Regions from separate parts of the Glutamicibacter sp. AOP38-B1-38 genome, predicted to be linked through region 3. Evidence: riboswitches for the same ligand, from Rfam matches in the RefSeq annotation. Region 3 holds a riboswitch; each other region holds the start of a gene.
What was found. A riboswitch is a leader RNA that binds a small molecule or an ion and turns the genes downstream of it on or off. The one in region 3 is predicted to bind S-adenosylmethionine.
Positions count from the first base shown of each region.

Region 1: another riboswitch for S-adenosylmethionine. It lies ahead of ACT3TP_RS04285 (hypothetical protein); the one in region 3 lies ahead of acs (acetate--CoA ligase).
Region 2: another riboswitch for S-adenosylmethionine. It lies ahead of ACT3TP_RS12365 (hypothetical protein); the one in region 3 lies ahead of acs (acetate--CoA ligase).

Region 1 is NZ_JBQSWU010000005.1:46,296-56,723, reverse strand. Features, by position in the region: gene ACT3TP_RS04325 (inositol monophosphatase family protein) at 1-13, shown strand, start outside; gene ACT3TP_RS04320 (hypothetical protein) at 76-288, shown strand; gene ACT3TP_RS04315 (thiamine pyrophosphate-binding protein) at 335-2,008, opposite strand; gene speB (agmatinase) at 2,008-2,994, opposite strand; gene ACT3TP_RS04305 (ROK family protein) at 3,166-4,188, opposite strand; gene ACT3TP_RS04300 (hypothetical protein) at 4,223-4,636, opposite strand; gene ACT3TP_RS04295 (helix-turn-helix domain-containing protein) at 4,775-5,338, opposite strand; gene ACT3TP_RS04290 (DinB family protein) at 5,554-6,141, shown strand; SAM riboswitch class IV at 6,614-6,726, shown strand; gene ACT3TP_RS04285 (hypothetical protein) at 6,745-7,011, shown strand; gene ACT3TP_RS04280 (VIT1/CCC1 transporter family protein) at 7,074-8,177, shown strand; gene ACT3TP_RS04275 (LOG family protein) at 8,245-9,372, opposite strand; gene ACT3TP_RS04270 (DEAD/DEAH box helicase) at 9,523-10,428, shown strand, end outside.
Region 2 is NZ_JBQSWU010000019.1:63,314-73,741, forward strand. Features, by position in the region: gene ACT3TP_RS12360 (SGNH/GDSL hydrolase family protein) at 3-902, opposite strand; SAM riboswitch class IV at 1,194-1,309, shown strand; gene ACT3TP_RS12365 (hypothetical protein) at 1,322-1,843, shown strand; partial or broken gene ACT3TP_RS12370 (formyltransferase family protein) at 1,864-2,191, opposite strand; gene soxG (sarcosine oxidase subunit gamma family protein) at 2,386-3,006, opposite strand; gene ACT3TP_RS12380 (sarcosine oxidase subunit alpha family protein) at 2,999-5,908, opposite strand; gene ACT3TP_RS12385 (sarcosine oxidase subunit delta) at 5,905-6,204, opposite strand; gene ACT3TP_RS12390 (sarcosine oxidase subunit beta family protein) at 6,221-7,438, opposite strand; gene glyA (serine hydroxymethyltransferase) at 7,441-8,757, opposite strand; gene ACT3TP_RS12400 (GntR family transcriptional regulator) at 8,909-9,568, shown strand; gene ACT3TP_RS12405 (creatininase) at 9,951-10,428, shown strand, end outside.
Region 3 is NZ_JBQSWU010000012.1:59,564-69,991, reverse strand. Features, by position in the region: gene ACT3TP_RS08835 (RNA polymerase sigma factor) at 1-427, shown strand, start outside; gene ACT3TP_RS08830 (methylated-DNA--[protein]-cysteine S-methyltransferase) at 424-1,053, shown strand; gene nhaA (Na+/H+ antiporter NhaA) at 1,514-2,791, shown strand; gene glpX (class II fructose-bisphosphatase) at 2,877-3,851, shown strand; gene katG (catalase/peroxidase HPI) at 4,018-6,198, opposite strand; gene ACT3TP_RS08810 (Fur family transcriptional regulator) at 6,294-6,746, opposite strand; gene acs (acetate--CoA ligase) at 6,894-8,858, opposite strand; SAM riboswitch class I at 9,009-9,116, opposite strand; SAM riboswitch class I at 9,382-9,482, shown strand; gene ACT3TP_RS08800 (acyl-CoA dehydrogenase) at 9,499-10,428, shown strand, end outside.

The DNA.
Region 1 (10,428 bases), on a different contig from region 3:
CAAACAAATCTGACAATACCCAGATTCTTATCCGGTGCACCGCAGATTGCTTGGCTTCGGTCGTACCATGAGTGCATGACACCACGTATCCAACGAACTGCACATTCCGCCGTGCAGCATCATGGTGGCGGAGGGTTGATCCTCGGAGGAATCGGAGCCATGTTGCTCTTCGGTATCTTCGCAGTGATGTTGGCAAGCCAGTCCCTAGACTGGGTGCCACTGCTCATAGGCGTCAGCCTGGGCTTCTCCACATTAATGTTTGGCGTGGTTTACCACTTCACGCACTAACAAGAGTCACTTCGGCGCCCCCTTCGAAGGGCGCCGAAGCTATGCCTTACTCGCCTAAATGCGTCGGGGCGAACATGCGTAAGAGCGTCTGAACCACGATGACATTTGGGCCTTCTCCGGCGAATGACTCGCGTAACGCGTCACCGATCTGGTCAGCTTCGACCAGTCGCGCAGGAACTCCGAAAGCCTGGGCTAAGGCAACGAAATCCGGGCGTTCCAGCTCGGTGGCCGTTGCCTTGCCAAAAGCCCCTTCCATGTATTCACGCAGAATTCCATAACCACCGTCGTCAACGATCAGCCAAGTGACCGGCACGTTGTGCTGTTTTGCCGTGGCTAATTCTGCAATGGAGTACATCGACGAGCCATCACCGGAGACCGCGAGCACTCGCGCTTGCTCGGGCGTAGCTCCCTCGATCTGCAAGCCGATGGAACCTCCAATGGCCGAGGGGAAACCGAAACCTAGGCCACCGGCACCCTGCGCCGAATGGAACTCTCCCTGGCGCGAATCCCAGCAGCTCCAACCCCAATAAGCCGCAATGGTCATATCCCAGAAGGTCTGCATTTTCGCGGGCACTGCCTCGCGGATATCAGCCATGAACCTTCGTTCATGGTCCAGGCCCTGCTCCGCCAGCCGTGCCTGCACCTTTGCCAAGGTCTGGGTGACGACTTGAGTCGGGCTCTGCCCATGCCAATCTGGCCCGTTGGGCAGGCTTACTTCCTTAAGCTTCGAAGTTAGGAACTGCAACGCCGCCTTGGCATCCGCGCGGATACCCAATGCTGGCGTATTTGACTCAAGGACGCGCGGTTCGGCATCAATTTGGATTATGTGCCCACGAGGTGCGAGCGAGAAATAGTTGCTGGAGACTTCGCCGAGCGCTGAGCCCACGACCACCAATACGTCAGCATCTTCGAGAACTTCGGTGACATGCCGATCCTCCACCCAAGATTGCAAAGACAATTCGTGATCCCACGGGAATGCGCCGTTGCCTCCCGGGGTGCAAAGCACCGGGGCATTGAGCTTCTCGGCCACCTCCAGCAATTCGTTTTCGGCTTGGGCCCGACGGACACCTCCGCCCGCAACAACCACCGGTCGTTTTGCTTCCGAAAGCCAGCGAACCGCTTCATCGATCAATTCCACACGTGGTGGATGATCGTAGGCTTCGGCAAGGGCATCACGCACCGGAGGAATGAGCACCGATGCCAGCAAGACATCCTGCGGAACTTCGATCCAGACCGGTCCCATCGGCACGGTGATCGCCTGCGCCCAGGCATCTTGGATCGCCGAGGGAATACCCGAGGCGTGATGCACCGTCTGCTGGAACTTGGTGACGTTTGCGGCCGAGGCCTTCTGGTCATCGAGCTGGTGCAGCATGCCTTTTCGGCGAGCGCCCAGTCCATCCAAAGGAATCTGGCTGGCAACCACCACCATGGGCACGCCGGTGGCATAGGCTTCCTGCAATCCGGCGAGGGCGGTCAGCGCTCCCGGGCCGGTAGAGAGGAAAAGCACTCCGACCTCTCCAGTGGCCCTGCTGTAGCCGTCGGCGGCGAAGGCCGAGTTGTTTTCTACCCGGGAAGAAATGAATTGCAGATTGGAGCGTGAGAGCGCATCGAACAGCCCCAGAGCATGTTGTCCAGGAATGCCGAAGACCGTTTTCGCGCCGAGCGCTGTCAGCGTCTCAACGACGAGATCTCCACCGTTACGTTGTACTTCGTTGCCCATTAGTTGTTCTGTCCGTTCAGCTGACGGTATTCGCTGATCAGGCTGATCAGGTCATAGGTGACATGTGAGGCAGCGACGCCGGTTAGCTCCGCATGATCGTATGCCGGTGCCACCTCCACGATATCGGCTCCCACGATTTTCAGCCCGCGCAAGCCGCGCAAGATTTCCAGCAGTTCGCGGCTGGTGATGCCGCCTGCTTCCGGGGTGCCGGTGCCCGGTGCGTGCGCCGGATCCAGCACGTCGATATCGACCGAAATGTACAATGGGCGGTTGCCGATGCGGTCCCGAAGTTTCGCGACGATCTCTTGCACGCCCTGATAGTAGACATCTGAGCTGGTGACGATGCCGAAACCGAAGCGCTTGTCGTCTTCGAGGTCTTTTTTGCCGTAGAGCGGGCCTCGGGTTCCTACATGGCAGATCGCCTCGGTATCGAGAATGCCTTCCTCCACCGCCCGCCGGAAAGGGGTTCCGTGGGTGTATTCGGCTCCGAAGTAGGTGTCCCAGGTATCCAGGTGGGCGTCGAAATGCAGCATTGCTACCGGCGCACCGGCACGTTGCGAGGCCGCACGCAACAAGGGCAATGCGATGGTGTGGTCGCCACCGATGGTCACCAGCGTTGAACCGTCTTCGGTCAGCTCCAGCGCATTGTGCTCGATGGTCTCGATGGCCTCGTTGATGTTGAACGGGTTGACCGCCATATCACCGGCGTCGGAAACCTGGCTCAAAGCGAAGGGGGAAACCTCGGTGGCCGGGTTGTATGGGCGGATCAACCGAGAGGACTCACGGACGTGGTTTGCTCCAAAACGTGCGCCGGAACGGTAGGAAACACCGGAGTCAAAAGGAACACCGACGATCTTGATATCGGATTTCTGGACTTGGTCCAGCCGCGGAAGCCGTGCATAGGTGCCGCCTCCGGCATAGCGCGGAATTACCGCGGCATTAATGGGTCCGATGTTCCCATTTTCTTCGATCCGGACTTCCTTCATGAGCGCTTCTTCCCGGCACACTCGACAAGAGTTGCCTAATATGAAACATGAGTTTCCTCCCATGCTATTTATCGGTGCGCCGACCGTCAAGGTGCAATCAACAGCGAAGCCACGAAAACCGGTTTTTGCTGGTTAAAACAGCGATCCCGCAACACCGATTGGGTTGCGGGATTAGGTCGCTGATTTGGAACGTGAAAATGCGATGAAGCGAATAGTGCGCATTCGCAGGAAACGAGTTACCCGTGCCACCGGGCCAAGTCCGCAGCGCCGATCAGCCCGGCATCCGAGCCAAGCTCGGCTCGTACAACGCGAGCAAACGGCCGGTAGCCTCGCCCCGGCAGTAACTGCCGGTAGGAGGCCTCCGCCTGTTCGACCAGGCAGGTAGAAGCAGACCCTAGTCCCCCCGCCGATGACCACGACACCAGGATCCAGCACAGCCACAAGATTCGAGATTCCCCTCCCGAGCCATCGGCCCATCTCATCGATGAGCTCCATGCAGGCAGGGTCGCCATTGACCGCCAATGCCGTCACCATCGCTCCGCTCACCTTGGCTGGATCCGCATGGCAGGCTTCACGCAGGCTATGCGCCCGCGGAGAATCCAACCGGACAAGCTCCGCGCCTTCACGGCCCAGTGCGTTGCCCGACGCGTATTGTTCCCAGCACCCTCGATTTCCGCACGGGCAACGATGGCCGTCCACCACCAAAGTCTGGTGCCCGAACTCCCCTGCGACGCCAAAACTGCCACGCAGAATACTGTTGCCGAACATGATGGCACCGCCGATACCCGTGCCAAGGGTCAGGCAGACGCTCAGCTCTTCGCCTCGCGCAGCTCCGAAACGATGCTCGGCCCACCCTGCGGCGTCGGCATCATTATTCAGGACGACCTGGCGGTTCATCTTCGACTCAAGACGTTCACGCACCGGCTCATCACGCCATGCAAGATGCGGGGAGAAGAGGACATGCGAACCGCTTCGGTTAATCCAGCCGGCGGCCCCGACGCCCACGGGCATATGAGCATCCCCGTCGCTGAGCTCGCTGACTACCTCGGCAATAGAATCTTCGGTCAAGGCTGCGCTCCGGCCCGGAGTAGGGCGGAAGCTTCGGCGAAGAATCCGGCCGTGGCCATCGACCACGCCCCCGGCGATCTTCGTCCCGCCGATGTCTATGCCGACCGCAAGGTTTTCGGTAGACATTTCACCCTCCCAATGCGTGCGTGTAGTTCAGCAGCTAGCCTTCGAAGGACTTCTTGCTGCTCGCTACCAATGCCCGGTCCACCTCATGGAACCCAAAACAGAAACCTGCCGAAAGCACGAAGGACTTAATCGCAATCTCGTCGAGTTCATCCGCCACATATACCAGCTGGACGGGCCCGGCAAGCACTAGTAGCACCAGCGTCCACACCGCATATACCCAAGAGGTTTTCGCCTGTGCCATCTGCGGGTATTGAGAACGACGGTGAATAGTGCGTAAGCCGATGACCAGAATGACCCCCGCCAGAATCGCCGCCCCAGCGATGAAGAAATAACGTTGAGTGCGGATCAATGTCATGGTCACACCAATTAAGACACCGAGAATTGCAGACATCCACCAGCTCGCGGAGCGCAGTTCGACCAGTTCAGCCCGTGGCTCGCTTTCCGTCACGGAGCTCCCTTCGGTTATTTATCGGCGTCGAGAAAAGTTGTTGACGCTATGTCAAGGATACGCTTTGGGCTTTGCCCGGCCGAAACCCGGCACGGACGGAAAACGCGCAAGCCCTTCAAAAGCGCATTGCGGTTTTGGTCAGAGCAACAGCGTCCAGGTCACTACGGCGGTCCGGTCCGAAGTATTTTCCCAACTGTGCGGCTCACGGCCCGGGAAGGTTACCGTATCGCCCGCTTGCAGTTCAATGCGGTCCTCGGGCAGAACCAAGGTAAATTCTCCGGAAATCACGTGCAGAACTTCCACCTTGCAATCCACTGAATACAGCTCGGCTTCCCCCGAGCCCTGAGGCGCGACCTCTGCCCTAATCATCTGCACCCTGGTCTCGGCGCGGGGAGTGACCAGTTGTTCGGTGATCCCTTGACCACCCAAAGCGATTCGCGGCGCGTGCTCCAGCCTGACCAATTTGGTTTCAGGTACTGAGAAGAGCTGTCCAACCTCTAAGCCCAACACTTCGCAGAGCCTGAGCAACGTCGACACCGAAGGGCTAGTCAAGTCTCGCTCCACGCGAGACAAGAACCCCTTGGTCAGTCCGGACATTTCGGCCACCTGGTCGATGGTCATTCGTCGGGTTTGGCGTACCCCACGCAAACGGGCGCCGATATTAATCGACGAGCCGGTGGGCTCTACGGGCAGTGTTTTCATGCTCTCCCACCATTTTGACACCGGCGCAGCCCTAGCTTGGCAGCACCCGGCCTACAATTCCGCTAAACCAATCCGGTTCAGGTTCCTACACTGCGTCAGTTTACCAATAGGCAACGAGAACTTCGCCGAACTCACGCTTCAGTCCTGAAGTCAGCAACCAAGCCCTCAATGCGCCGGCGCTGTTTATTCAATCGCCAAGAAACTAGACTCGGCACATGGATACCGCTGGCAATCCGTCCTCCAAGAGGCTTCGGACCTACTTGAACGAGGCCCGCAACACCGTGCTCTGGAAGTGCCAGGGACTCTCCGAGGAGTTGGCCCGCCGCCCCATGACGGATACCGGAACCCACATGCTTGGTGTCATCTACCACCTAGCAATCACCGAATACGGTTATTTCGGCGAGTGCCTAGGTCGTGTGCCCAACGATCGGCATGTGCTTCAACTACTGCAAAGCGATGAACCGCAGATCGACTTCCTGCCTCCGGCCAGCTTCTCGGTAGAAGATGTTCTCGCGTTGTACCGAAAATCCATCGCATTTGCCGAACACGCGCTTGACGAATTGAACTTAGAATCCCCGGCAGAGGTCCCCTGGTGGTCCGTGCATCGGCATACCACCGTGGAGCATCTTATTGTTCATATGATCGCGGAGACCTCCCGGCATGCCGGGCATCTCGATATCGTTCGAGAGCTTCTCGACGGACAGGTAGGACTGCGCGAACAGGCGAGAAATATCCCTGGATTCAGCGCTGAGCAATGGAAGGAACAACGCTCCTCGCTGCAGCGAATCGCCGAGCAGTCCTAACAACGATTCTTCGCCAAATCTTGCTCATAGCTCTGGCAGGGCACCGCCTCTAACAGGCCGCATAGGCTCGCGCTAGCTCGGATGGCCCTGACCGAGCCCAGCGACTAGGAGCACCACCTGGTGAAACTGCCGGTCCGTAGCCTGGCGTTGGTCCCAACGGACCAGAGGCGTTGGACCTGAGCGGCATATTGCGCAGCGATACTCCCGCGCGGCTCGGGCAGGCCTGGCGGCATCGACGGCGGGTCGGGAGGGGAGCCACTTGCCGGAGATCGGTCACCGGGCCAGCCACCGGTAGTGCCCGATGTCCAGATCCCCGCCCGGCGACCTTCGCCTGCGCCAAGCGCAGGGTTCTTGTGGGCGCGGTCCGTGCACCTCCCGGTGCTCGGCTCTGCTTCCCATGAGGCCCGCGAGAGCCGAGTATGACGTCTCACTACGCATCCGGACAGCCCACGGGTGTAGCATCGTGGTGTTGCTTCACGAGATGCGGCGCCAAGCTCCGACTGGCCGCACACCAACCCCAGGTTCATGGGTGGTTCGGATGAAGAAGCGGTCCGTACTCCAACCGGCTACGGGCAAGAGCTCTTTTAAGGGTCCACGATAGTTATGGCTTCAAACGTCCTTCCCATTATTGACCTGCAAACCGGCCAGGTGCAGTTTCCGCTTCGCGGAGTCTGGGTCAGCTACTACGTCACCGACCCGCACCTGCTCACCCGATTGCTAGCCAGAACCGTGGGTCCGCCGAGCTTCGACAGGCAGCGCGAGGAACTTTCGGTATTCGTGGCAGCCCGAGGGCAAAACCCTGGCGCCGCTAAGGTATTTAGTCTTGCCAAATTCCCAGTGCTCGACTCACTCACTAAACTAGGGGGTTGAACCTAACCCGGATCATCTGCCCGTGAATGATCCAATTCTGCCGCAGGAGACTCATCCCCGTGATGGCCCCAACCTCAATTCCCGAACCATCCAAGGCGCAGATCCGCCGCTGGCGCCAGTACATGGCCGATGAGGTCGCCGAAGGTGCGATCTACCGTGAACTGGCCGAAAAGCGCACCGGACAAGAACGCCAGATTCTCCGTGGGCTAGCCGAAGCGGAAGAACGCCACGAAAATTACTGGCGCGCTAAGCTCGGTGAACACGTGCGCCCGGTCCGTCCGTCGATGCGGCGCACCATGTTGCGTTTCATGGCCCGGCATTTCGGTTCGGTGTTTGTCTTGGCGCTGGCCCAGCGTGCCGAAGGCAACTCTCCTTACGCCACCGATCAGGATGCCGCGCCGCAAATGGCCGCGGATGAGCAAGTGCATGAGGAAGTCATCCGTGCTTTGGCTACGGCCGGCAGATCCCGGCTGTCCGGCAACTTCCGAGCCGCGGTGTTCGGCGCAAATGACGGGCTCGTTTCGAATCTGGCCTTGGTCATGGGCATCGGCGCCACCGGTGTGGCCTCGTCCCTCGTGCTCTTCTCCGGAATTGCCGGCCTGCTGGCCGGCGCGCTGTCCATGGCTGCCGGGGAATTCGTGTCAGTCCGTTCCCAACGTGAGCTTCTCACCGCGTCGCGCCCCACCCAAGTCACGCTTTCTGCCGCCCGTGACCTCGATCTTGACGCCAATGAATTGGTGTTGATCTACAAAGCACGTGGCATGAACAATGAGGACGCCGAACACCGCGCGGCAGAACGCATGGGGCTGTTTACCTGCGATTGCAACCCCTCCTTCTCACTCCATCCAGAAGTTCGCAGCGCGGAACTGGAACGCGAACATGAGGAGCTTGGTTCGGCACCGGGAGCCGCCATTTCTTCGTTCATGTTCTTTGCTTCGGGCGCAGTCATTCCGATCCTGCCCTACATCTTTGGGCTCACCGGGCTAGCTGCGGTGAGCGTGGCGGTCGCTTTGGTCAGCATCGCGTTGCTGCTCACCGGCGGCGTCGTTGGCCTGCTATCCGGTGCGTCCCCGCTCAAACGTGGCGTGCGTCAGCTGGCCATTGGCTTGGGTGCGGCCGCTGTAACCTACTGCTTGGGCTTGCTTTTCGGCACCACCGTGGCTTAGCTCCAAAAGCAGACTGCTGGCCGTTGCCCCAACATGACACAGCTTGAGGCAACGGCCACTATCGTTGTTAGAACCGCGTGCGGCGCCGCAATGGAGTCATTGTTTTAATGAATTCGACGGCTTCTTGCACGGTGTCCACCAAAGCTATTCTGCTTTCCATGGCCCTCCCGGCGGCAAGCGCCTGCAGCAATGGCCAGACCGGTAGCTTCCGTGTCCAATGCTCGCGGCCCACCAACACAATGGGAGCGACGCGAGCGCCGGTCGCGTAGTAGTTTTCGCAGGCGTCTTGGAATATTTCCTGGACTGTCCCGGCAGCACCGGGAAGCACAATGATTCCGCCGTTTGCCTGTTCGAGCAGGATGGCTTCGCGAATCGAGTTCGTGAAAAACTTTGCTATATGCGTGGCGAACAGGTTTGGTGGCTCATGGCCGTAAAACCAGGTGGGCACGCCCATTGAATTTCTCGTGCTGGGGTATTCTTCACGCACTCGCAATGCTGCACGCGCCCAGGCAGTCCGATGACGGATCGCGTCTGGAGCTTGTGCGAGGATATCCACGGCTCTGCCGGTAGCCGTTTTGTCATAGTCTGCAAGCCACGCGCCGGCATTTGCCGCTTCCATGGCCCCTGGTCCCCCACCGGTAACAATCGAATAGCCTTGGCCGGTTAGCATCGCACCGAGCCGCACTGCATCGGCGAATTCTTGCGTGCCACGTGCTACCGCGTGCCCGCCCATGATCCCGATCATGGGCGTCTTGGCAAATACCCCATCGTAAACAGCGCTCAACATCGCCTGACCAATATGGTGATCATGCAAAGTCGTTGCCATTGTGCTGTCATCGGGCGAAAACTCAGCCGGAGAATTCGCTTGCGAATAGGTATAGATCTGCGCGTCGGGCACCTGCGAGTAGGGGGCTTCTTTGATCCCCGCATAGAGCTCTAGCGGGGAGTAGAGCCCACGTTCATAAATATTGAACGGGAGTTGCGTTCCGGTACTCATGCATAGCCCGCCGGTTGCTTCTACGAGCGAACGTCCGGCATCGGAATAGACGCAATCAATAAAAAGACAGTTGGCAAGGTCCAGAGCGCTTAAAACCGAGTCCCTGGTTCGAAGATCAACCCGGTGAACGCGCCAGTTTCGGGCAAGCGATGCTTGAGTTTCGATGGCTTCGGCTGCGAGCCTGTCGAACTCAACCATTGTGGTGATATTGACCGCTCTGGCGGGGAGATAAGGCCACACATGAGACATGCATCTACGCTACCTTGAACACAAGTGATTATTCACAGTTAGCGTCCTCAACTTTCACCTACGCCCCGAACGTGAAACGATGAGAGGATGACTGATTCTGTGCCACCACTCATTGACGCAAGGCACCTACTGGCGTACTTGGGTGACGTTCCATTCTTCTTCGGGCAACAACTTGCCAAGAACGACGAATCAGTGACTGACGTCGCCTTTGATGAAACTGCGAGTGTCATCTCGGGTACCGTCCTCGAAGATGGTCAGAAGTTCTCCCCCACTCTCACGGTGATTCGCAGCGCTTCGGGCTGGTCCATCGACGTTTCGGACTGCAGCTGCGACAAAGGCTCGATCTGCCCGCATATCGCGGCGCTGTCGCTCACCGCCAATAAGATCGCCAAGCTGCCCCGCCCGGCGGTCGTTCAAGAGCAAAAGACCGTTACTGCTTGGTCCCAGCAAGTGAACACCTGGTTTGAAGAACCCGAGCCGGGGCCCGCAGACGGACTATTAGGGTCACCAAATGACCCGGTCGTGGCCATGGCCTTGCAATTCATGGTCTTTGATTCGAAAAATACCTCCCAGCAACAGCAGTGGATGCCTTCGGGAGCGGTCCCCCACCCGACGCGCAACAAACGCTTCCGTTTGGGTGTTCGCCCCATGGTGCGCAACTCCGAGGGACGCTGGGTTCGTGGACAGCTGCGCTGGACTACCATTGCGTTCAAGACCTACGGCTGGAATATGCTGCGCAATCAGCACCATTGGTTCACCCGTTTTGCTGCGCTAGCACGAAGCAACACTCAGCTGCAGTTTAAGGTCGACGAAGACTGGTTGTTCCTCGATGAGTATGCCTCGGATCTGCTCTGGCCAATGCTTGGCGAAGCTCAAGATCTTGGTATCGAACTGATTAGCACCCGCAATGAGACCAGCGTGAATATTGACCGCCAGTCCCGATTTGAGCTGCTCGCCGACCTCGGGCAGGACAATTCGCTCACCGTGGCTGGACATTTGAACATT
Region 2 (10,428 bases), on a different contig from region 3:
TTCTAGTGCGAATACCTATTCTGGCCTTCCTGGCTGTGCGCCAATTTTTTCAGGTTGATATGGCGTTTGACTGCCGGGTAGTAGCCCTCCTGGTATCCGGTGCTCGTCGGATGCAGGTTAAATGGATCGGCGGGGTTCGCCAGATTAAAGCTGATCCAGGAATCCGCGGCACCCAGTCCGTGGTTCTTAAATGCGCCGGTGACCGAAACGAACGACGCGTTCGAACCCTTGGTGGCCATCTTGATATTCCGGTTCAGCGCATCCCCCAGCTTGTTCAGCGCCCGGGCGTTCTTGGCCGTGATCAGCGGCTGGTCGCCATTGGAGGTGGTGAATAACTGCGGATAACCCACAACCAGGATTTTTGCGCGAGTTGCCGCATCGATGTGCTGCAGCGTGGCTCCGACCTCGGAGCGCAGAGCAGGCATGGAGGCGTAGCCGAGTTTGAGCATCTGCTGGCAGCTCGCGGCGGTGCCCTGGGCGCTGCAGGCTGAGACTGTTTGCCCCCACTGGAGATTATTTCCGCCCAGACTGAGCGTGACCAGATCCGCTTGCGCCAGTTGCGGGGCTACCGCGGCAGCGGTGGCCGTTATCTGCGCGGTGTCCAGCCCTGCGCAGGCGGCATCTGCGATCAGTTGCACGCCGCGTAGCGCGTCGATCATGGTGACGTGAGTTGACCCGGTGGTTTGCAGGCAATCCGGAAAAGGCCCGGGTTTAATGGTTCCCGAGCCGAAGCCCGCCGAGTAGGAGTCGCCGAGGTTGACGTAGTTGATGGTCCCCGTATCGCCGGATCGCGAGATTGGCACCAGCGCCGCGGCCGGTGCCATGCCGGCCAGCATCAGCGCCGCGCCCGCCAAGGCCGCGGTGATGAGAGCCAAAAATCTGGATTTCTTCTTGCCGTTCATTGGAACGTCCCCTGTTTCCACCCTGTGCGCTGTGCGTGGAACACAGCGCGAAATGCCCGTTCGGACGGGTCACCATGAAGGTCCGTGCCCTCAAGGGCAGGAATCCGCGGCCTTCATCCCCAAGATAAGAAGCCGCCACCGGGCCGAGCTCAAGACCGGATTGCGCGCACTGCATCTGCCATATCCTACGCCGAAGGCCCTCGCTGGTGAAGGCCTTCGGCGAGGGACATAGAACGCGCAAGATCCGCCCGGAGCTAAAGTGTCGGTTCGCTGTCCTAGGATGATTGGCAGGTTCACGAGTCGCAGCGTCAAGTACCTGGCTAGCTGCGCGGCAACCCTCCTCAGCGAGCGGGGTGCCCCAGGGGAAGAACCGGTCGGCGGTCAGTATCCGCGGACAAGTCGATGAAAGGGAAGTAAACATGTCTTACACCGAGCAGCTTGACGCCTATGGCCTGCCAATGACCGAGCCCGCGGCCAAGGGCTCGCGGCTTGCCTGGGAACGACGGTGGACCGGGGTGCTCTTGGATCACCCCTACAACCCGCCCGGGCTCTACGCCGGGAATTTCGCGCAGTTCATGGGCCACAATTTGGCCAGCCGCGGGTTGCTTCATGGCACCGGGACGCTGCGCGTGGATCATTGGCGCGACTACGCCGCACGGTGGGAAAAGGCCGGGGTGAGCCCAGAATTGTTCGCATTGATTCTTGCCTTGCTCCCGTCGGCCATTGAGGATGCGCTGCGGCAGGCGGTGGATCTGGAGGTCGAATACCGGCTTCATGACAGGCTGCGCTGTCTGAATGCGGACGGAGGCCAGTGGGGTATGAAGGGTCAAAATCTGGTTCCCGAGCAGTGGGCGGATTTCCCCTACCTGTTCCAGAAGCTCGGCCCGAAGCGGGCGTTGAGCCGTTTTATCACCACGCACTGCGGCCCGGAGCCGCACTAGAAAACCGCGGCGGGGAACGATCATGCGTGCTCGGCTTCCGGTGCCGGGCACCCATGTTGGCCATTGGCTTCGCGCTGCACCACCGTGCGGTTGCCCCAGAGGAACACGCGGCACTCGGCGGTATAGGTACGATCCACATCCTGGACCTGCTGGGCGATGATCGGGCCCTCGTAAGGCTCCGCGTTTACGCAATGCGCGGCGGCACCGACGGTATTGACCCCGCGGGTCCCACGCCTGGTGGTACGGCTTGGCGCCTTTGCAAGCGGGCCGGGATGAGTGGTGAGTGCTGATCGTGCGCCCCGAGAGCTTACTGGAGGGTTCCGCAGAGAGGATCTGCATCAGCTTTGCCTCGGCGGCCGGTTTGCTGTGTACTGCTTCAGTTCGCCGATGGTGAGCGCAGGGCCAGCGCATGCCGGATTTGCTCGCCCCTTGCGGGAGCCCTTCGGTGATTGAGCATTAAAACCAGACCGTGGGGCACCGGCGGGCCGGCCCGAAAATGGACCGGCCCGCCAGGCGTCTTCTTGTTCCCGATCGTGCTGCGGCTAGATCACCGGGTCCGAGCCGAACTCGGCCATCGCGTCGATCATCCAGTGCACCACATGTTCGGTGAACGAGGCGCGCGGCATGACATACCAGCTATTCTCCGCGGTGCGCCAGAGCAGGATCGGCACGTTGGCAACCGTGGTGGTGATCGCCTGGTTGACCGCGAAGGCCCGCGGATGCAGATCGGCCGGGCAGCTCTTGCGCAGCACCAGGCTGGCCGCCGCGCCGCGCAGCTCCAGCACCGCGCGGTTCGCCGAGAGGTCGATGACCTGGCCCGGCGCCTGACCCAGGGCGGAGTCCAGCGGCTGCGTGAGCTCCTCCCCGGCGGCGTTGAAGGCCATGAATTCATCCGGCCCGAGCCAGAGCACCGCGGTGCCCTCGATGGACCCGGCGACCTCGCCGACGCCGGCCGGCAAGCCCACACCGGTGGCCGCCGCGAGCGCCTGGTGCCCGGCGCTGCCGGGAACCGCGCGCAGCGACACGGCGGTGGCCAGCGCAATCTCGCGCAATGCGACGGCGCGCGTCCCGGCGACGGAGGCCTGGGCCATCGCCTCGGCCAGGTGCGCGGCCGGGGAGCGGCGCAGATCGGTGGTTGGTTCGATTACGCTGTGCTTAGCCATCTCGGCGGCTGCCTTCCGGGTCGTAGAGGACGGTTTCGCAGACCTCGACGTCGACCAGCTGGTCGCCGACGGGGGCTTTGAGGACTTCACCGATGCGGTTGAAGCCGTTCTTGATCAGGGCCAGGCCGAAGGTCCGGCCCAGCGCGGGCGAGTTGTAGGAGCTGGTGACCCAGCCTTCCATCGGGACCGGGCCGTCGGCCGGGGTGACCGGGGTTCCGGCGCCGACCAGCGCGGTGCCTTCGGGCAGGCGCAGGGTCTTGTCCACCGGCAGCACGGAGACCAGCTGCTTGCGGTCCGCACGCTGGTTGTCATCGCGGTTGAAGGAGCGGTTTCCCACGAAGTCCTTCAGCTTGGAGACCACCCAGCCCATGGCCGCGTCCTGCGGGGTCACCGTGCCGTCGGTGTCCTGCCCGACGATGATGAAACCCTTCTCGGCGCGCAGCACGTGCATGGTCTCGGTGCCGTACGGGGTGATGTTGTATTCTTCGCCGGCCGCGTAGACGGCCTCCCAGGTGCCCAGCCCGTACCAGCTCGGCACCGCGATCTCGAAGGCGAGTTCCCCGGAGAAGGAGATCCGGCTGATCCGTGCCGGGGTGCCGTTTTCCAGCGTGGTATCCGCGAAGGCCATGAACTTGAACGCCTCGTTGGACACGTCCAGCTCCGGGGCGAGCTTGGAGATCACCGCGCGGGATTTCGGCCCGACCACCGCGACGGTGGCCAGCTGCTCGGTGACCGAGGTGCACACGACATCCAGTTCCGGCCACTCGGTCTGCAGCCACTCCTCCAGCCAGTCCAGCACCTCTGCGGCGCCGCCGGTGGTGGTGTGCATCAGGAAGCGGTCCTGCGCCAGGCGCAGGGTCACCCCGTCATCGAAGATCATCCCGTCCGCGTGGCACATGACCCCGTAGCGGCCCATGCCGACCTTCAGCTTGGTGTAGCCGTTGGTGTAGATGCGGTTGAGGAATTCGGCCGCATCCGCCCCGCGGATCTCGATCTTGCCCAGCGTGCTGGCATCCAGCATGCCCACCGAGTCGCGCACCGCGGCGCATTCGCGGTAGACCGCCGCGTCCATGTCCTCCCCCGCCTGCGGGTAGTACCAGGGGCGCTTCCACTGCCCGACGTCCTCGAACGCGGCGCCTTGGGCCAGATGCCAGGGGTGCATGGCGGTGACGCGGGCCGGGTCCAGCAATTGGCCGCGGTTCCGCCCGGCGAGGGCGACAAAGGAGACCGGGGTGTAGGGGGCACGGAAAGTGGTGGTGCCGATCTCGGCCGGGTTTTCGATGCCCAGCACCGCGGCGATCACGCCGATAGCTGCCACCCCGGAGGTCTTGCCCTGGTCGTTGGCGGTGGAGATCGAGGTGTAGCGCTTCACATGTTCCACCGAGCGCATGCCCGCTCCGGTGGAGCGCAGCACCTCGGCCACGGTCTGGTCGCGCTGCAGATCCACGAAGTGGTGCTTGTAGTGCACCGCATCCTCGCCCTGGCGCGAGGGGATCAGCCAGACCGGGCGGGTTTCGCCCAGAGCCACCTCGATGGCTTCGGGCACGCGGGCGATCGTCTCGAAACCGGCGGCGGTGGCCGCCGCGGCACCGGCGGCGGCTCCCCCGGCCAGCGCTCCGGCGGTGTCGAAGCGGCCGGTGAGCGAACCGGCGAGGTGCTGGTTGGCGACGGGTGCCGCGGGCAGGAATGCGTGCACGGTGGAATCCCAGGCCAGCTTGCCCTGGCGCTGGGAGTGCAGGTGCACCACCGGGTTGAAGCCGCCGGAGATGGCCAGGGTGTCAGCTTCAAGGCGCTGCGCGGCGCCGATATTGTTCTGCGCATCCAGGCTGGCGACCCAGACGGCGGACAGCTCGCCGTTGGCGCCGGCCTCGGTATCCACGACCACCGAACCGGTGATCACGTGCACCCCGGTGCCAACCGCCTCGGCGGCAGCCACCGAGACGTTTTCACGGGCGTCGATGACGGCGACGACCCCGCCGCTGGCGGCCAGCTCGGTGACCAGCGGGTAGACCGAGTCGTTGGTGGTGGCCACGAGGATCTGCGACCCCGCGCGCACCCCGTAGCGGTTCAGGTAGGAGCGGACGGCGCCGGCGAGCATGATGCCCGGGCGGTCGTTGTTCTCGAAGACCAGCGGACGCTCGTGGGCGCCGGTGGCGAGCACCACCTGACCGGCACGGATATGCCAGACGCGTTCGCGCGAGACCCCCGGAGCCGGGGCATCGTCCAGAGGCGCGGTGCGGCGCTGCACGGCGATCACGTAGTTCGAGTCGTAGCTGCCCAGCGCCGTGGTGTGCTGCAGGTGAGTGGTCTCCTCCGCGGCGTCAAGCTCGGCGGCGACCTGGGCGATCCACTGGCAGGAGTCGATCCCGTCGATCTGTTCGTCCGGGGCGTCGAGCAGCCTTCCGCCGGCTTCGGCGCGCTCATCGAGCAGCATCACCCGGGCCCCGCTGCGGGCGGCCTCGCGGGCGGCGGCCAGGCCTGCCGGGCCGGCGCCGACCACCAGCACGTCGGTGTGCACGTGCGCGTGGTCGTAGTAGGCCTCGTCCTTGCGCGGATCCATGGTGCCCAGGCCCGACAGGGTGCGGGCGGACAGCCCCTGGGCGGCGGGAACCACCGGGGCGGCGAGCATCGACTCGTCCACGTCATCGCTGTGCCGCGCGTGGATGTGGACCAGCGCGTTGGGCTCCTCCACCCCGGCGGCGAAGATGCCCCGCGGGCGCTTCAGGTACAGCGAGTCGCCCACCCGGCGGATGCCGGAGGCCAGCATCGCGCTGGCCAGGGTATCCCCGCGCAGCGCGGACAGCGGCTTCTCGTTCAGCTTCACGTCGAGCGGCTGCGCGTAGTCCACCCGGGCGTCGGCTGCCTGCGCAGCGTCCAGACGGTATGAATCGGTGGTGCTCATCGGGTGCCTCCCTCGGTGTTTTGCAGTGCCGGGCGGGCTTCGCCGGCACCGTAGATTGCCTTGAATTCGTAGGTAACGGTGTCGCGCAGGGCGTTGAACCATTTGCGGCACCCGGCGGCGTGCACCCAGCGTTCGGCGTTGATGCCTCGGGGGTTCTTGCGGTAGAACAGGTACTGGGCCCATTCCTTGTCGCTCAGCGCCTGCGGGTCCTCCGGGTAGGCGACGTGCGCCTGGCCGCCGAATTTGAATTCGGTTTCATTGCGTGGCCCGCAGTTCGGGCAGTCAATCAGCATCATGAGCTGGTTCCCTTTCTTAGTGGGCCACGGCTGCGGCGCCGTGTTCGTCGATGAGGTAGCCGGTTTCGAAGCGTTCCAGCGCGAACGGCTTGTTCAGCTTGTGCGGCTCGTCGTTGGCGATGGTGTGCGCGAAGGTCCAGCCGGCACCCGGGGTGCCCTTGAAGCCGCCGGTTCCCCAGCCGCAGTTGACGTAGAGGTTCTCGACCTGGGTCTTGGAGATGATCGGCGAGGCGTCCATGGTGGTGTCCACGATGCCGCCCCAGGTGCGCAGCACGTGGGCCCGGGCGAAGATCGGGAAGAGCTCCACGGAGGCGGCCATCTGCTCCTGGATCATGTGGAAGGCCCCGCGCTGGCCGTAGCCGTTGTAGGAGTCGATGCCCGCGCCCATCACCAGTTCGCCCTTGTGCGCCTGGGAGACGTAGACGTGGATGTGGTTGGACATGACCACCGTCGGGTGCACCGGTTCGAAGAGTTCGGAGACCAGTGCCTGCAGCGGGTGGGACTGGATCGGCAGGTCGACGCCGGCCATTTCGGCCAGCACCGAGGAGTGGCCGGCGCCCGCGAGGGCGACCTTGCCGGCCAGGATGGTGCCGCGGTTGGTCTTCACTCCGGTGACCTTGTTGCCGTCCTTGAGGATTCCGGTGACCTCGCAGTTCTGGATCAGGTCCACGCCCAGCTCGTTGCATTTGCGGGCGAAGGCCCAGGCAACGTGGTCGTGCTTGGCGATGCCGGCACGGGGCTGGTAGGTGGCGCCCATGATCGGGTAGCGGATGTCGTCGGAAATGTTGATGATCGGGCAGGCTTCCTTGACCTGTTCCGGGCTCAGCCATTCGGCGTCCACGCCGTTGAGCTTATTCGCCTCCACGCGGCGGACCGATTCGCGCACATCTCCCAGGGTGTGGGCCAGGTTCATGACCCCGCGCTGGGAGAAGAGGAAGTCGTATTCCAGTTCCTCGGGCAGCTGCTCCCAGAGCTTCAGGGAGTGCTCGTAGATGCCAGCCGATTCGTCCCACAGGTAGTTCGAACGGATGATGGTGGTGTTGCGGGCCATATTACCGCCGGCCAGCCAGCCCTTTTCAAGTACGGCGATATTTGTCATGCCGTGGTTCTTGGCCAGGTAGTAGGCGGTCGCCAATCCGTGCCCGCCGCCGCCGACGATCACCGCGTCGTAGGACTTTTTCGGGTCCGGGTTGTTCCAGAGAAATTCTGGGTGCTCGGGAAGCAGGTCAGCCATGATTATGCTCCAATCTTCGGCAGGTTCGGGTACAGCGGGTGAGCGGCAGCTAACTTCAAAACACGTTCCTTCAACTCCGGCAATACGCCAGTATCACCATCAGCACCAGCAATCAACGCCTGCGCAATAATCTCCGCCACCTCGCCAAACGCAGCCTCCGAGAAACCACGAGTCGCCAACGCCGGAGTACCAATACGCAAACCCGAAGTCACCATCGGCGGACGCGGATCAAACGGCACCGCATTACGATTCACCGTGATCTCCACCTGCGCCAACAAATCCTCGGCCTGCTGCCCATCAAGCTCCGAATGACGCAAATCAACCAGAACCAAATGCACATCCGTACCACCGGTCAGCACGCTAATACCCTTAGCCGCCACATCCCCCTGGCCCAAACGCTCAGCCAGAATCCGCGACCCAGCCAACGTACGCGCCTGGCGCTCCTTGAACTCCGCCGACGCAGCAATCTTGAACGCCACCGCCTTGCCAGCAATCACATGCTCCAACGGACCACCCTGCTGACCAGGGAACACCGCCGAATTGATCTTCTTGGCAATATCAGCATCATTAGTCAGGATGATGCCACCACGCGGACCGGCAAGAGTCTTATGCGTCGTGGAGGTGACCACATGCGCATGAGGCACCGGCGAAGGATGCAACCCAGCAGCCACCAACCCAGCGAAGTGCGCCATATCCACGAACAAGTACGCACCGACCTTGTCAGCGATCTCACGGAAACGGGCGAAATCCAACTGACGAGGATACGCCGACCAACCAGCCACGATCATCTTCGGCTGGCTCTCCACGGCAAGACGCTCCACCTCATCCATATCCACCTCATAGGTCTGCTCATCCACACCGTAAGGAACGATGTTGAACAGACGACCGGAGAAGTTGATCTTCATCCCGTGGGTCAGATGACCGCCATGAGCCAAGTTCAGGCCCATCACGGTATCCCCCGGGCGAACCAGCGCATGGAACACCGACGCGTTAGCCTGCGCCCCCGAATGCGGCTGCACATTGGCATACTCCGCACCGAACAAAGCCTTCAGACGCTCGATCGCCAACGTCTCCACCACGTCGACCTCTTCGCAGCCACCGTAATAACGGCGGCCCGGGTAGCCCTCGGCGTACTTGTTGGTCAGCACCGAACCCTGCGCCTGCATCACGGCCTGCGCGGTATGGTTCTCCGAAGCGATCATCTCCAAGCCACGCTGCTGGCGAGCCAGCTCCGCGTCGATGCGCTGCGCGATCTCCGGGTCCAGGGTTCCGAGATCCTCGGTCAGCGAATCCGCAGCGAGGGAGGTAGTTTGAGTCATTGCCCATTCCTAAATGTATGAATTGCCGACAACTGATATATCAATCTGTAATTCACTGTATGATGGGAGTCACACCCAGTCAATGGGTTAGCTGGAATTTCTTTGACGCATAGCATTTCGGCACAATGGCGCCGGGAATTCGGAGGACACGATGACCATGACAGCTCAGCTGATTAGCGGCGGCGAGTCCATGGCCGAACGCGCTTATCTGGTACTGCGCGATCGGCTCATCATGATGGACATCGCCCCGGGCGACCCCATCAACGAAGCCCGGCTGGTCGAAGAGCTGGGCCTTGGACGCACCCCGCTGCGCGAGGCGCTCAAGCGCCTCGAAGTCGACCATCTCGTGCAGTCCTATTCGCGCCGCGGAACCTTCGCCACGCGCGTTGACATTACCGAACTGGCCGATATCACCGAAGTTCGCCAGGCCCTGGAGCCATTGGCGGCAGGAAAAGCCGCCGCCCTGCACGGCGGGATCGTCCGTGCCCGGATGGAGGACACGGTCAGGGCGGTCGGCGCACTGAACTCGACCACTGCCCGCCGCGAGCTGATGGAGAACGATCTGGAGGTCCACCGGCTGATCTATCGCGCGGCCGGCAATCACCACCTCGAAGAAACCCTCATTCGACTGGACAACCTGGCCACACGCATCTGGTGCATGACCCTTGAGCGAATGCCCACGGTTGAAGAGCACATCTCAGAACACGCAAATTTGCTCCAAGCCATTCTGGACGGCGACGTCCACGGGGCCGAAGAGCTGGCACTGGAGCATATCGTGCACTTTGAGTCGTCAGTGCGCGCGGTCCTGTAAATCCACCGATCCACCCCGGCTCGTCGCCGAAGAGCCATCCCCGCGCGCGACCGCCAGCGGAACGAATGGCTCAGCGGACTTCCCCGCCGAGCCGCACTCCGCAATGCATGACACCGATCGCCTGCACCTCCAGGAGGCCAATCGGCAACTTCCTCGCGCCCTGGCGCCTAGCGGCGCTTCTCGCCGCAATCCCTCCGGGCCGGTATCCGGCATGCCTTCAACGTGCATCCGTGCGCCAAATTATTTCACGCCAGGCCTTGACTGTGACCTGAGCCACTGAAATGATGCAGTGCAACAGTGTTGCGTTTACTGCAACCAGACTCCGAAACAGAACAAGTCCCATCCGCGGTGCTTCGGCGCCCCTTGTGGCCAGGAGATTTCCATGCACTCAGTATTCATCGAAGAGCTTGATGCCCAAACCTACGCGGAGCACTTGGCACGCACCGGATCCACCATTATCATTCCAGCCGGAGCCACCGAACAGCACGGACCCCACATGCCGCTAGGCGTCGATGCGATGCTCTCACGCACCATCGCCGGCGCCGTGGCAGAAAAAACCGGAGCACTGGTCGCTCCGGCGCTTTGCTACGGCTACAAATCACAGCCCCGTTCCGGCGGCGGCAACCACCGCGCGGGAACCGTCAGCCTCGGCGGTTGCTCGCTCAGCCAGATGGTTGAAGATGTTGTCGGTTCATTCATAGCCCAGGGGTTCGACAATGTTGTCGTGCTCAATGGGCATTTTGAGAACTACCAATTCATCTACGAGGGCCTGGACAACGCGGTAGCCAGGACCCGCAACCCCGGAGCCGCCGCCCGAGCCATGCTGCTTTCCTACTGGGACTTCGTCGACGAAGAGACCC
Region 3 (10,428 bases):
TGAGCACCGCGCGCAGGATGCCTGGTCCGAAACGTTTCTCTCCGCGCTGAAGGCGTACCCGGAGCTGGATGAGGAGGCGAATGTCCAGGCGTGGCTGGTGCGCATCGCCCATCGCAAGGCCATCGATGAGCTCCGCCGGCACAAACCAGAACTCAGCCAAGCAGAGGTCCAGCCAGCCACTCGGGCATCGTCCGAGACCAGCGCGGAGGACCACGTGGCAAACATGGAGCTGTGGCAGGCAGTGAAGCTGCTGCCACAAAAGCAGCGGCTGGTCGTGGCCTACCGTTATCTGGGTGGGCTCGGCTATGCCCAAATCGCCGAGATTCTCTCCGGCAGCGCGGATGCTGCCCGGCGTGCTTCAGCCGACGGAATCAAGAACCTGCGAACCCACCTGTCGCAGGATCAACTACCAGGAGGCGACCGATGAACACGCAAACTCCAGACTCCAACCCGACCTCATCCGAGGCGCAGCTGCTGCGCGAGCTCCATACGCGCCTGGAGCGTAGCGCGGGGGAGCAGCAGTTGATCGATATCGCCTATCGGGTAGTGGATTCGCCCATCGGGCGGCTGCTTATGGCCTGCACGGAGGTGGGGCTGGTTCGGGTCGCCTTCGAAAGCGAGGGGCATGAATCGATCCTCGATATCCTGTCCGGCAAAGTGGGTGCGCGGATCTTGCGCGCGCCAGCAAAACTGGACAATGTCGCCTGGCAGCTCGAAGAGTACTTTGCCGGGGACCGGCAGGAATTCGAAGTGCCCTTGGACCTGCGCCTCTCGACCGAATTCCGCAGGCAAGTCCAGCTGGAACTGAGCCAGATAGGCTACGGCGAAACCTGGAGCTATGCCCGGATGGCCGAAAGGCTCGGCAAGCCCAAGGCGGTGCGCGCGGTTGGATCGGCCTGCGCCACCAATCCGCTGCCTATCGTCCTGCCCTGCCACCGGGTCCTGCGCACCGATGGTTCGCTCGGCGGCTATCTGGGTGGGCTGGAGACCAAGACCTACCTGCTCCGGATGGAAAATCCGGATCGTTCAGAACAAGCCCCGGTCCTTTTCTAGCCCGAGCCACGGAGCTAAGCCGCACAGACCTGGGGATGGTGCTCGGGGAGCGCTTGATAGCTCGGTAACGCAATGAACTATTCATCCGCGAACTCCGCGGCAAAGTGCCTCCACCTCGGGGCCCGCCCCACATGTTTTCTACCGCCGTTCTGCCCGCGTACTGGTGGCGTATTCCAATCGCTGCCTGCCCGGTTCATGTTAGTGTTGAAGCATGCCCTTTTTGGTTTCGTCCCACGTGCAGCGGTTGATCGCTGCGGTGTTCCCGAACTCAAAATTACTGACGAAACGGGCTAGCGGCACTAACGGGTGGATGAGTTCCTGGGGAACCAATGCCCATGGCGAGATCGCCGGCTGTCCACCACCGCGCTCCTGATCTGCGCGGCTCTCTGCTCTCTTTCTTGATCGGTGGATTCCGCGCGCCATCGCGCCCGCATACCTCTTCTGAGAAAGACACCTTACTTTGTCGCACCATTCTTCCGACGTAATTCGTCAAGCACCCCATTCCATCTGGCGTGGAATCCACCAGACATTAAAGCAGGACTCGGTCGGCGGCTTGTTGCTGCTGTGCGCAACGGTCGCTGCGCTGATCCTCGCCAATTCCCCCGCCGCGTCCTGGTATGAGGATCTACGGAACTTCACTTTCGGCCCCGAAGCGCTGCACCTGAATCTTTCGGTAGGCACGTGGGCAGCCGACGGGCTGCTGGCAATCTTCTTCTTCGTGGTCGGCCTGGAATTGAAGGAAGAGTTCGTTGTCGGCAAGCTTCGCAACCCACGCACCGCGTTGGTCCCCATCGCTGCCGCAATCGGCGGCGTAGCCCTGCCTGCGCTGTTCTACGCGTGGGTGATCACCAGCGCCGGGAGCGACGCGATCAACGGCTGGGCGATTCCTGCTGCCACCGATATCGCCTTCGCGATCGCGGTCATCGCAGTCGTCGGAAAGTTCCTCCCGCCGGCGCTGCGCACGTTCTTGCTGACCCTTGCGGTGGTTGACGACCTCTTGGCGATTTCGATCATCGCGATCTTCTACACCGATGATCTAGCGTGGCTGCCGCTGGCTCTGGCCCTGATTCCACTGTTGGTGTTTGCGTTCGCCGTGCAGCGCGGCGTGCGTGCGTGGTGGATCCTGATGCCACTAGGCATTGCGGTGTGGGCGCTAGTGCATGCCTCGGGTATCCACGCGACCGTGGCCGGGGTGCTGCTAGGTTTCATGGTTCCGGTGGTCGCAACCTCGCGGGCGCGGGTGAAGATCGGCACGACCAATGACGGCCAACCGGTATATGACGGGCTAGCGGCGCATTTTGCGGACCGCTGGAGCGTGCCCTCATCGGTAGTCGCCATCCCCGTGTTCGCCTTCTTCGCCGCGGGCGTGGCCGTGGGCGGGCTTTCGGGGCTGGCCGAGTCACTGCTCAGCCCGGTGGCCGTAGGCATCATTGCCGGCCTGGTGCTGGGTAAATCCATTGGCATCACCGCCTCCACCTTCCTGGTCACGAGGATTCCGGGGATCACGCTGGACCGGTCGATCAAGTGGGTGGATGTACTCGGGATGGCCTTCGTCGCCGGAATCGGCTTCACGGTCTCGCTGCTGGTTGGTGAACTCGCCTTTGGCGCAGATGGTGCCGAGGCACAGTATGTCAAGGTCGGGGTGCTGTGCGGCTCGCTGCTTGCCGCCGTGATCGGCGCCTTGATCCTCGCAGTGCGTAACCGGAAGTACCGCGCAGACTCATCTTCTTCGGCATAGCTTCGAAAGCTATTGCCCGGGAGCCTGCCTGTGGTTCAAAAATTAGGTCCTGCAAGGGCCAGCGTAGTAGAAAGCAGTTGACCTGATGCCTGATATTTCTTCTCTGCATGCCGACCGAAACCTGGCCTTGGAGCTGGTGCGGGCCACCGAAGCGGCGGCTATCGCCTCTGGCCCGTGGGTGGGTGCGGGGGATAAGCTGCGCGCAGATGGGGCGGCCGTGGACGCGATGCGTTCGCTGCTTGCCTCGGTGCGATTCGACGGGACCGTGGTGATCGGCGAGGGTGAAAAAGATCAGGCACCTATGCTGTTCAACGGTGAACGCGTGGGCACCGGCGAGGGGGCGAAATGCGATGTGGCAGTCGACCCGATCGATGGCACCCGGCTGACCGCCATGGGCCTTGAAAATGCGCTGTCCGTGCTGGCCGTCGCCGAGGCCGGGTCAATGCTCGATGCCTCTTCGGTGTTCTATATGGAGAAATTAGTGACCGGCCCCGAAGCCGCGGAATACGTGGATTTGCGGTTGCCGGTGAAGGAAAACCTGCGGTTGATCGCGAAGGCAAAGTCGGTCGATATTCGCCAGTTGACGGTGAGCGTACTCGATCGTGAACGGCACCAGAATCTGGTTCAGGAAATTCACGCGGCCGGCGCTCGGACCAAGGCACTGGTCGACGGTGATGTGGCGGCGGCGATCGCGGCGGTACGTGAAGGAACCGGCATCGACGCGTTGATGGGCGTTGGCGGCTCCCCGGAAGGCGTGATCACCGCGTGCGCCGTCAAGGCCCTCGGCGGAGTGATCCAGGGGCGGATGCATCCAACCAGCGGCGAAGAGCGCGAACGCGGTCTGGCTGCGGGCCTGGATATGGACAAGGTGTATTCCACCGGTGACTTGGTCCGCAGCGACAACTGCTATTTCGCGGCCACAGGCATCACCGACGGTGACTTGCTGCAGGGCCTGCGGACCGGGCCGCGGACCATCCGCACGCAATCGATCGTGATGCGCTCGAAATCCCGAACGGTCCGCGTGATCGATGCGGAGCATTCAACCAGCAAATGGGCGTAGCGGCTAAACCCCGATAGCGAGGGCGGCCCGGCCATGCGCAATGGCGTGGCTGCGGCGCAGCAAACCAACGAATCGGATGCGTACCCTCGTGGCTCATTTAAGAACAATTTAAGAACAATGGCCGCCACCCCGCAAGGGGTGGCGGCCATCGTCATGAGGCTAGAAACTACTTATTGCGCAGTTCGAAGCGGTCGGCATCCATGAGCTTGGCCCATGCTGCGGCGAAGTCCTTGGCGAACTTCTCCTTGGCATCGTCCGCGGCGTAGACCTCGGCCAGTGCACGCAGCTCGGAGTTCGAACCGAAGACCAGATCAACGCGGCTGCCAACCCAGCGGCCGTCGGTGGTCGAGTAGGTCTTCTCCTCGGCGTCCGGGGTCCACTCGAGGCCCAGCTCCAACAAGTTCGCGAAGAAATCGTTGGTCAGCGCGCCCGGGGTTTCGGTGAAGACGCCGGTGTTCGAGCCGTCCCAGTTGTTGCCCAGTACGCGCAGGCCGCCGAGGAGCACGGTCGCCTCCGGGGCGGTCAAGCCCAGCAGGTTGGCGCGGTCCAGCAGCAGGTATTCAGAAGGCAGCTGCAGGAAGCCCGAATCGTAGTTGCGGAAGCCGTCGGCTACCGGCTCCAGCCAGGCGAACTGCTCCACGTCGGTCTGCTCCTGGGTTGCGTCAACGCGCCCCGGAGTGAACGGAACGTTTAGCTGCTGGCCGGCGGCCAGCGCTGCCTGCTCGACACCCACGTTGCCGGCCAGAACCACAACGTCGGCGAAGGAAGCCTTCACGGCCGAGGTCGCGTTGAATTCGGCAACGATGCTTTCCAGCGCCGCGATGACCGGCTTGAGCTGCTCAGGCTGGTTCACCGTCCAGGAAACCTGTGGTTCCAGGCGGATGCGGCCGCCGTTGGCGCCGCCACGCTTGTCCGAGGAGCGGAAGCTTGCTGCGGCCTTCCACGCGGTGGAAACCAGCTGCTGAACCGACAGCCCGGATTCGGCGATCAGGGACTTCAATGCGGCGATCTCGGTGTCACCCAGGGTGACCTCCGGAGCTGCCGGCAATGGATCCTGCCAGGTGAGGTCCTCAGCCGGAACTTCTGGGCCGAAGTAGCGGGACTTCGGGCCCATGTCGCGGTGGGTCAGCTTGAACCAGGCACGGCCGAAGGCATCGGCGAACTTCTCCTGGTTGTTCTTGAAGTCCTCCGAGATTGGACCGTAGATCGGGTCGAAGCGCAGCGCCAGGTCACTGGTCAGCATGCGTGGTTCGCGGCGTGCGGCTGCGTTGTGGGCCATTGGCACCATGTCGTCGCCTGCCCCGTCCTTCGGGCGCCACTGCTGCGCGCCGGCCTCGGAGTAGAACAGCTCCCACTCGTAGGCGAAGAGGATGTGGAAGAACTCGTTGTCCCAGCGGGTTGGGTGGTAGGTCCAAGTGACTTCCAAGCCCGAGCCGATGGTGTCATCGCCGTGCCCGGTGCCGAAGTCCGACTTCCAGCCCAGTCCCTGCATTTCCAGCGGAGCCGATTCCGGATCGCCGCCCTTGTGGGATTCGGCGCTGGCGCCGTGGGTCTTGCCGAAGGTGTGGCCGCCGGCGATCAACGCGACGGTTTCCTCGTCGTCCATGCCCATGCGGCGGAAGGTTTCGCGGATATCGATGGCCGAAGCCAATGGATCTGCCACGCCATCCGGACCCTCTGGGTTCACGTAGATCAGGCCCATCTGGACTGCTGCCAGTGGCGCCTCCAGATTGCGTGCGCCGGTGTAGCGTTCGCTCTCCAGCCAGACCTTCTCCGGACCCCAGTAAATGTCGTCGTCGGCTTCCCAAACGTCCTTGCGGCCGCCGGCGAAACCGAAGGTTTCGAAGCCCATGTCTTCAAGGGCCACATTGCCGGTCAGCACGATCAGGTCGGCCCAGGACAGCGACTGGCCATACTTCTTCTTGACCGGCCATAGCAGGCGACGTGCCTTGTCCAGGTTCACGTTATCCGGCCAGGAGTTCAATGGTGCGAAACGCTGCTGGCCGGCGCCTGCGCCACCGCGGCCGTCATGCGAGCGGTAGGTGCCCGCCGCGTGCCACGCCATGCGGATGAAGAACGGACCGTAGTGACCGAAGTCAGCTGGCCACCAGTCGTAGGACTTGGTCATCAGCTCGGCAATATCGGCCTTGACGGCAGCAAGATCCAGCGCCTCGAAGGCAGCGATGTAATCGAAGTCGGGATCCAGCGGGTTGGTGGCTTCCTGGTTCTTCGAAAGAATCTTCAGGTTGAGCTTATTTGGCCACCATTCGGTATTCGCATGACCCTGGGTAGGGTGAACGCGTCCGGCTCCTACTACTGGGCACTGACCTGCAGTCGTTTCTGACATGTAGTCTTCCTTCCGATAAGGGATTGGTTTGGTACTCCGTCTCCGTGCGCCGTTGGCCCGCGGAGACGAAAATTAGTTCCTTGCGGTACTTCTTTTCAGACAGTTCCCGTAGCCGGCTGCGCTGTCTTGGCTTGTTGGCAGTCCGGGCAGAGTCCCCAATAGATGACCTCTGCCTCGTCGATGCTGAAACCGTGGTGATCCGAGGCATGCAAGCAAGGTGCGGCTCCGACGGCGCAGTCCACGTCTGCCAGCGTTCCGCAATTGCGGCACACCACATGATGGTGGTTGTCCCCTACGCGGGTTTCGTACCGGGCGATATGCCCGTGGGGCTGAATTTGGCGGAGCAGTCCAAGGTTCGTGAGAAGCTTCAGCGAATCGTAGACCGCCTGGTGGGATACCAGCGGGTGTTCTTGGCGCACTGCCTCGATAATGGTTTCGGTATCCGCGTGGGGATGAGCTGTCACCGCGGCGAGCACCGCGACGCGCGGTCGGGTGACCCGCATCGATGCTTCGCGCAGCACCTTCTCGATTCCCTCGGATGTTGTCATGGTACTAGCTTGCCCTATTTATTTTGAATGAGTCAAGATAATTACTCGTGTCTTTTCGCTCCGCTGAAAATTCGTGGTCAGAAGCGGTTAAACGAATCTGGCCGACCTTCGCAATTGCGGATGAAGGTCGGCCAGATTTATTGGCGGCTAGGGACGAGCGCGGCAGATCTCGTTGAGCCGGGCAATGCATGGTTCATTTTGCAAGCTGGTGGTGTCCCCGAGCTTGGTGCCCTCAAAGAGCTGGGTCAGCAGGCGGCGCATGATTTTGCCCGAGCGGGTCTTGGGCACATCGGGGACCAGGACGATATCGCGTGGTTTGGCGATCGGCCCGATCTGCGTGGTGACGGTTGCGCGCAGCTCGGCGATGAACTGCTGCTGGCGGGCGAGCGTCTGCGCATCGGGTTGCGCCGCAACCAGCGAGGCATCCAGCGGCACCACGAACGCGGTAGCCGCATGCCCGGTCTGCTGATCCGGGGTCGGGCAGACTCCCGCCTCGACCACGCCTGGGTGGGTGACCAGTGCTGATTCGATCTCGATGGTGGACAGCCGGTGCCCGGAAATATTGATCACGTCATCGGTGCGTCCCAGGATGTAGATATCCCCATCCTCATCGAAACGCGCGCCATCCCCGGCCAGGAACCAGCCCTGCGCGGCGTACTGCTCCCAGTAGCTGGTGTAGTAGCGTTCCGGGTTTCCCCAGACCGTGCGGGCCATGGACGGGCCGGTCTGGGTGATCACGATATTTCCCTGCTCGTTGGGCCCCACGCGGCCGCCGGCGGCGTCCACGATGTCCACCGAAACGCCGGGCAGCGCCCGCGAAGCGCAGCCGGGCTTGAAGTGCTCGTCGGTAGGCAGCGGGGAGAGGACTGTCGCGCCGGACTCGGACTGCCACCAGGTATCGACCATCGGGATGCCGCCGGGGGTGCCGCGCCCCAGCTGAGCGCGCAGCCAGCGCCACGCCTCGGGGTTGACCGCCTCGCCCACGGTGCCGCCCACCCGAACCGAGGACAGGTCATAGTCGGCGGGAACCCCTTCGGGGAACCAGCCCATCAGCGAACGGACCAGGGTCGGCGCGGTGTAGTAGCTGGTGACCTTGTAGCGTTCGATGATCTCAAAGTGGCGGCCCGGGTGCGGTGCGTTGGGCACGCCCTCGTAGATCACCTGGGTGACGCCGTTGGCCAGCGGGCCGTAGATCTCGTAGGTGTGCGCGGTGACCCAAGCCAGATCTGCGGTGCACCAGTGCACGTCGCCCGCGCGCTGGGATTCGTCGGGGTTGCCGAACAGGAGATTGTGGCTGTACGCGGCCTGGGTCAGGTAACCGCCGGTGGTGTGCACCAGGCCCTTGGGCTGACCGGTGGTTCCGGAGGTGTACATGATGAACAGCGGCGTCTCGGCGTCAAAAGCCTGCGCCGCGTGCTCGGTGGACTGGGTTTCCACCGCCTCGTGCCACCACACGTCGCGTCCGGCGGTCCACGGGATCTCATCCCCGGTCCGGCGGATTACCAGAACCTTTTCGATGCTGTTTTCCCCGGATACCGCAAGGTCTGCGTTGGCCTTGACCGGAACCGAGGTGCCGCGGCGGAACTGGCCGTCGGTGGTGACCAGCAGCTTGGCCTTGGTGTCTTCCACCCGGAACTTCAACGCCTCCGCGGAGAAGCCGCCGAAGACCAGCGAATGGATCGCCCCGATGCGTGCACAGGCCAGGGTGATGACGATGGTTTCGATAAGCACCGGCAGGTAGATGACCACGCGGTCGCCCTTGGCCACGCCGAGCTCCTGCAGGGCGTTCGCCGCCTGGCTGACGCGCTCCTGGAGGTTCCGATAGGTCACCGCGATGCGGTCACCTGGCTCGCCCTCGAAGTAGAGGGCGACCTTTTCACCGTTGCCGGCTGCCACATGGCGGTCGGCGCAATTCACCGCGGCGTTGAGCTTGCCCCCCAGGTACCAGGAGATCTGCGGGCCGCGCTTGGCTTGTGCGTCTGCCGGGATGATCTGGCTGGTGGTGTGCCATGGGGTGTCCCAGTCAAGCAGGTTCGCCGCCTCGTCCCAGAACTCCTGGCGTGCCTCGGCGCTGGAGGGCTGATTTGTACTGGCCAATTCGGTGGTGGTCATTGCGGTCCTTGAAAAGTTTAGGGCGATTAATTTCGAGTCAGCGGAAGGCGCACTGAGCGTGTGGGTGCGCGGTACTTTATGGGAACGCCAAGAAAGTGCAATGTCGCATAGCGAGCCGTTGCGGGCAAGGCGAAATGAAAGCCATGATCATCTCCATCGTTCCTGGCGGTAGCACCGGTCACCGTTTGGTTTATTAACCGTGGGTGGTGGTTGCTGCGGCGTCACAGAGCCAGATCTCTTAGCCGCTCGGGATGGTTACACGACTATTACAGGCCTTCGAACGATTTCAATGCAAATCTTTCGTAACATGATAAATATTCGATAGATGCGTCACATCATCGTGATGTTTCGATTTTTATTTCACTAATCGCGTATTTGGCCGAAAAATCGCTAAACGCTAGGCATTGTGTTCGGCCGCGTTAGGCAAGTGCTGTCCTTGATGCATTTCAATCTCCATCCGTGCACGACGAAATGTGACTAACCGGGTTGAGGACGAAGTAGACCTCAGGCTACAAATGATTACGAACCATCCAGAGCGACCGAGAGATCTGGCTCGTCGACGTCGCAGCAACCACCCACCTAAATATTGGCGCGGGACGGTGCTACAGCCAGGACCGATGGAAAGAATTGAGGACTTTCGATGTCATTTGGCGATCCCGCTGGCGACTTTAATGCGCTCAGCGACCCGTCTATTGCGGGTAGCGCGGTGGAGCTTGACGACCTTCCACAGGAACTTCCTACCCGGCAGCTGCTGAAAATCACCCCGGGCCCCGGCGCTGACGAGCAGTATGAACGGCTTGCCGGCATTTTCCGTCCGGTGTTCGCACAGATCGCCGCCGGTGCAAGGGAACGCGACCGGCAGCGGATCCTGCCTTTCGAACAGGTTGGCTTGCTGAACCGTGAGCGCTTCGGTGCGCTGCGCCTGCCGGTTGCCGACGGCGGCCATGGGGCGCGCTTGAGCGATGTCTTCCGGTTGCTCATCGAATTAGCCGAGGCCGACTCGCATGTGGCTCAGCTATGGCGCGCGCATATTGCCTTCGTGGAAAATGCGGTGCGGCTGGAAGATGCGCAGCTCCGTAGCAAATGGGTTGCCCGAATCAGCTCCGGGCAGATCGTGGGCAACGCCTACACCGAGGAAGGCGGCAACGCCCTCGGGTTGCTCAACACCAAGGTCACCGAGGAGGGGTCGCGCTGGCTGGTCAATGGGCGGAAGTTCTATTGCACCGGCACCATCTTCGCCGACTGGACCACCGTAGCGGTGGCGCACCCGCAACTCCCAGGGCGCCAGATCGCGGTAGTTTCCACCCAGCACAGCGGCGTGAAAATCCTCGATGACTGGGATGGTTTCGGCCAACAGCTCACCGGTACCGGCAGCACCGAATTCCACGAAGTTCCGGTGGACACCTTCATGCCGGAGGATCCCACGGATCCGGAAGCCGCGATCTTCCAACTCGTGCTCATGGCGGTACAGGCCGGAATCGGACGGGCGGCACTGAACGACCTGCGCTCCTCCGTGCAGGCGCGTACCCGCAGTTTCAGCACCGGCACCGGAGTTCCGGTGCACCGCGAA